DNA from 2 places in the Lysinibacillus sp. FN11 genome. Region 1 is predicted to be linked to the other one. Evidence: predicted binding sites of a transcription regulator. Region 1 holds the regulator's gene; the other holds the start of a gene.
What was found. Region 1 encodes LexA, which represses DNA repair genes until DNA is damaged. Its sites were predicted from a motif close to CGAACATATGTTCG; they were not measured.
Positions count from the first base shown of each region.

Region 1 (2,209 bases):
TAATGTTCTTATCTTTTATAAAATCAAGCATTTCTAGTAAGCCTTCACGTTCTACATCATAGCCACTATGTTGATCTTTGAACACGCCCTTCACTGCATAGCCTTGCTCAGCAGCATAGCGCAGCAACTCTTCCTGTTGGCGCTCTAATGAGGAGCTTTGTGTTTCTTTTTCGGTACTTACGCGACAATAGACAACAGCCGATAGTTGATTATTTATCATTGTTCATTTCTCGCAATTTCGATAGTATTGATGGGACTGGCTTGATCACTCACTACAGGAATAACTAGAGATTTTCCTGCTACAATTTTAATATCTGCTAGTTCATTTTCAGTTTTTACAAGCTTTATCCAATCATCAGTACTCATTTTACCACGATATTGCTCGGCTAACGACCACAAGCTATCCCCATGTTCGATTTGAATTTCTGCGTAACTAACTTTTCCTGGATCAGTAATGTAAAGGTATGCTGCAAATAATAAACAAGCTCCTATTAAAATTGAGATATGTGTGTTTTTCTTCAACCATGTCATAATCATTACCCCTTTTTAAGAATGTTTGTTCGGAATGTATGTTCCCATAATAAAGCGAACAAACATTTTTGTCAAACACTTTTCGAACCTATGTTTGCATACGTGTTCGCATTCTGTTATACTATCAAATAAGAAGAATGATTTTAGAAAAAAAGAGGTGAGCACTCATGAAAAAAGTTTCGAAAAGACAAGAGGACATTTTAGCTTTCATTAAGGAAGAGGTACGAGCTAAAGGATATCCACCATCAGTACGCGAAATTGGTGAAGCAGTTGGACTTGCTTCCAGTTCAACTGTTCATGGACATTTAGCTCGATTAGAACAAAAAGGCTTTATTCGTCGAGATCCAACAAAGCCACGCGCAATTGAAATTTTAGAGCCTGAAGAATCCATCCAAAAGCAACAGGTGATCCATGTTCCACTTGTCGGGAAGGTTACAGCTGGTTCTCCAATTACAGCAATTGAAAACATTGAAGAATATTTCCCATTACCCGATACGTACGGCACAAGTGAAGATCAATTGTTCATGCTAGAAATTATGGGAGAATCAATGATTGAAGCTGGGATTTTAGATGGAGATTTAGTCATTGTAAAACAAAAGGCAACAGCTAATAATGGGGATATTGTTGTAGCTATGACAGCTGAAGATGAAGCAACTGTAAAACGTTTCTTTAAAGAGAAAAACCATTTCCGTTTACAGCCTGAAAATTCTTCTATGGAACCTATTATTGTCGATCAAGTTTCTATTTTAGGACAAGTTGTAGGTCTTTACAGACGTGTACATTAACTATTAAAGCAGGTTTTGAGGATTATGTTCCTTCTAAGAGCATGTATCCTCTTTTTTACGCAAAAAAAGAATCCACATACGATTGGATTCTTTGTACAATGCCTCTTCTAAGCTTCCTTCTTAAATTTTAAGCTCGCTTCCACAAAGGCTGAAAATAGCTTTTGCGCACCCTCATCTCCTGCTATGGCTAGTTCCTCAGGATGCCACTGAACAGCCAAGCAAAATGGCATCTCCTCATGAACTACCGCTTCGATAATACCGTCGTTAGATTTTGCCGCTACTTTTAATTTTTCTGCTAAAACATTCACCGCTTGATGATGAAATGAATTCACTGCTATTTTCTCTTGTTCAACGATAGTCGCTAATAGATTGTCAGCAATAACCTGAACAGAATGGGTAGCTACAGCTCGACCTGATTGCTGCATATGTTGAAGTAATTTAGTGCTAAAATGATCACTATCAATATCCTGATATAAAGTACCACCTAAAGCAACATTTAGTATTTGAATTCCTCGACAAATCCCGAAAATAGGCATCTTCCGTTGGAATGCGGCTTCAATTAATGCTAACTCAATCGTATCTCGCGCTGGATGAATTTTTCCAAGCTTTAATGAAGGCTCAGCCCCGAATAGAAATGGGTGCACATCATGACCACCAGATAATAATAATCCGTCTGTAAGGGCTAAAATCTGTGCTGCCTCTTCTTCTACCCCAATTGGAATAATCAATGGAATTCCACCAGCTTCAATGATGCTTTTGCTGTAAGCCACATTTAATCGAGAGGATAAATCATCCTCAACAAAGGCTGTAATACCAATAATCGGTTTCACTTGCTTCCCCCCACATTCCTGAAAATTGAACAATTACCAAAAGCTTATATACCAATTGATTAA
Region 1 covers NZ_CP102383.1:689,017-691,225, reverse strand. The annotation lists gene NP781_RS03215 (YneB family resolvase-like protein) at 1-220, opposite strand, end outside; gene NP781_RS03210 (cell division suppressor protein YneA) at 217-531, opposite strand; gene lexA (transcriptional repressor LexA) at 699-1,316, shown strand; gene NP781_RS03200 (gamma-glutamyl-gamma-aminobutyrate hydrolase family protein) at 1,424-2,146, opposite strand; gene NP781_RS03195 (prepilin peptidase) at 2,180-2,209, opposite strand, start outside.

Region 2 (2,209 bases), 420 kb from region 1:
AGTGAGCCTACCCCTATATGCAAAGTCATCAAATACAGATACACCATTCCTTAACACCACACCTTCGCAATCAATAACTGCAGTATGTGACTGAATAGAACGGCCAATCTCTTGAAGTTCAGGAAACTTAGCTGTCACATTGTTACCATGTCGAGTGAAAGCCTCTATCCGTTCGCCTTGCTTGTGTAAAAGGATGCGCCAACCATCCCATTTTATATCGTAAATCCAACTTGGATCATCATTTATTTCATCGTTGTTACCCATGTGAAGTAACATTGGTTTAATTGGAGTAAATAACATTATCTATTCCCCCTCATGTACCATTATCTCATAGCAAAGAAGACAAAAATACATGTAAATCAAGGTACTAGTGGTAATCATTTAGATATCTAAATATCAACTCTTCTGTATGGGTTTTTAGCGCTTGATTGGCATATTGTTGCACTTCATCCTCGCCAGGTGTTCGTATTGTTACCTCGCTAAAATGCTCACTTATTTTCACCCACCTTACTACCTCAATCTTTTGTTTAGCAAGATAACGCTTTTTGTTGTAATAATCGTTTCGTATATCCTTTAAAAGTGCATCTATAATATTGATGTATACTTTGCCCATTTTCAGATTTGTTAAGCTGTCATAATCACGCTGCAATGATTTGATGGCCATATCTAATTTTATATACTCATAAAGTGCTTGGCGATCTTCTCTTTTAATCATCGCCGTCTACTATGGAAGCTTTTTGAATGTTATCGAATGTAACGCGTTTTATTGAAAAATCAGTGTCTAACAACAACTCTTTTTTATAAACGTCAGTACCAGTGACTGTGCCTACCTCATTATGCAATTTGTGATTATCCCATAAAGTTAATTTAACAAGCTTTTGCATCTTACAAGCACGCTGGATGATTTGCTCTATTTCTTCAAGTTCCCACTCTGTTAATTCTCGCTTTTTATCGTAAAATTGTTCCTCTTTCCACTTCTTAATCTCTACAAGATGCTCTGGAAGCATCATTGCTGTCCATTTCATGTTCCCACGGTCTCTTAGCATCACAAACAACCTCCACTAATATTCAGTATCTGAAATACTTAAAATATCTAAGAAATGTACCTTATGAATGCCCATATACCTGTCTTTTATGTGGATTAATTTAGTGTTAGCATCCATTTTTGTTATGGTACCTTCCAGATTTTCATCATGTTTATAGATGCTAAAGACTTTGGTTTGATTTTCTTCCAGCGCTTCAGTTAATGCGTTTGCGATTTCTTCTAAGTCGAATTCATCACGATCTGGGTGCTTAGGCTCCTTTTTCTTTGCAGGTGTTTTTGTTTTTGCCATTTAAACCTCTCCTTTTAAGAACATTTGTTTGTATACATTATAGAACTAATGTTCTGTTTTTGGCAATAAAAAAAGGACCTAAAATTTTAGATCCTAAAATAAATTTATCTCGCGCTTATATCGCTATTTAAACTTAATATTCCATCTGTAGGTAATATGTGGATTGGTGAATTTTTTTCATTCATCAATTCAACCACTTCAGTAAATAACGGTTCACATATATCAGGTCTAACCGTGGTTCTCATTTTAGTGGGTATTGTTACTCCACTTATACCGAACTTTTTATCACAATCAATAATCGACTTTCTTTGGAAAGGATTCCTAGTTACATCGGCATTTTCTATTATGTAATTAAAAGGTTCTTTATTATTTAGCAAATGATGTGGTTTATATGTTTGGCATTTTGCTAAATGCTTATCTTGACCGTCTTCTAAACATACATACATATGAGCAGAGATGGCGAGTGCCGAACTGATATTCGGAAATGGCACTCGCATCCTAACAACATCTTTCTTATTAATCAATTTCTAGAACGCCGTCCTCTCCTAAAGATACGAAAACCGGATTGTTTAATTCTTGATCTGCAATTGTGAATAAAGCCAATCTCTGCTCTTCTGTCAGCTGTTGATTTAAATTTTTTTCTAATACGAAATTAGTTTGATTAATCGTTAATACTTCTACTTCATTTAAATTGATATCTTGATACATATGGAATAATTCCGTTACGAAACTATGATCAGAAAAATCAATATCTGTTTCATACATTGGTATATGAAGTATTCCTCTATGAATATTACCTCTATGCACTTTCCACATATTAAGCTCATGTGTTAAATCAGATAATTCGTCTTCATTTAATATGGACACAATGAAAT
Region 2 covers NZ_CP102383.1:1,105,653-1,107,861, reverse strand. The annotation lists gene NP781_RS05785 (ATP-dependent DNA ligase) at 1-300, opposite strand, end outside; gene NP781_RS05780 (YhjD family protein) at 368-715, opposite strand; gene NP781_RS05775 (YolD-like family protein) at 708-1,046, opposite strand; gene NP781_RS05770 (YolD-like family protein) at 1,062-1,334, opposite strand; gene NP781_RS05765 (hypothetical protein) at 1,439-1,858, opposite strand; gene NP781_RS05760 (hypothetical protein) at 1,851-2,209, opposite strand, start outside.
Region 2: NP781_RS05770 (YolD-like family protein) is a predicted target of LexA. The motif match lies at 1,352-1,365, and genes of this name have one in related genera.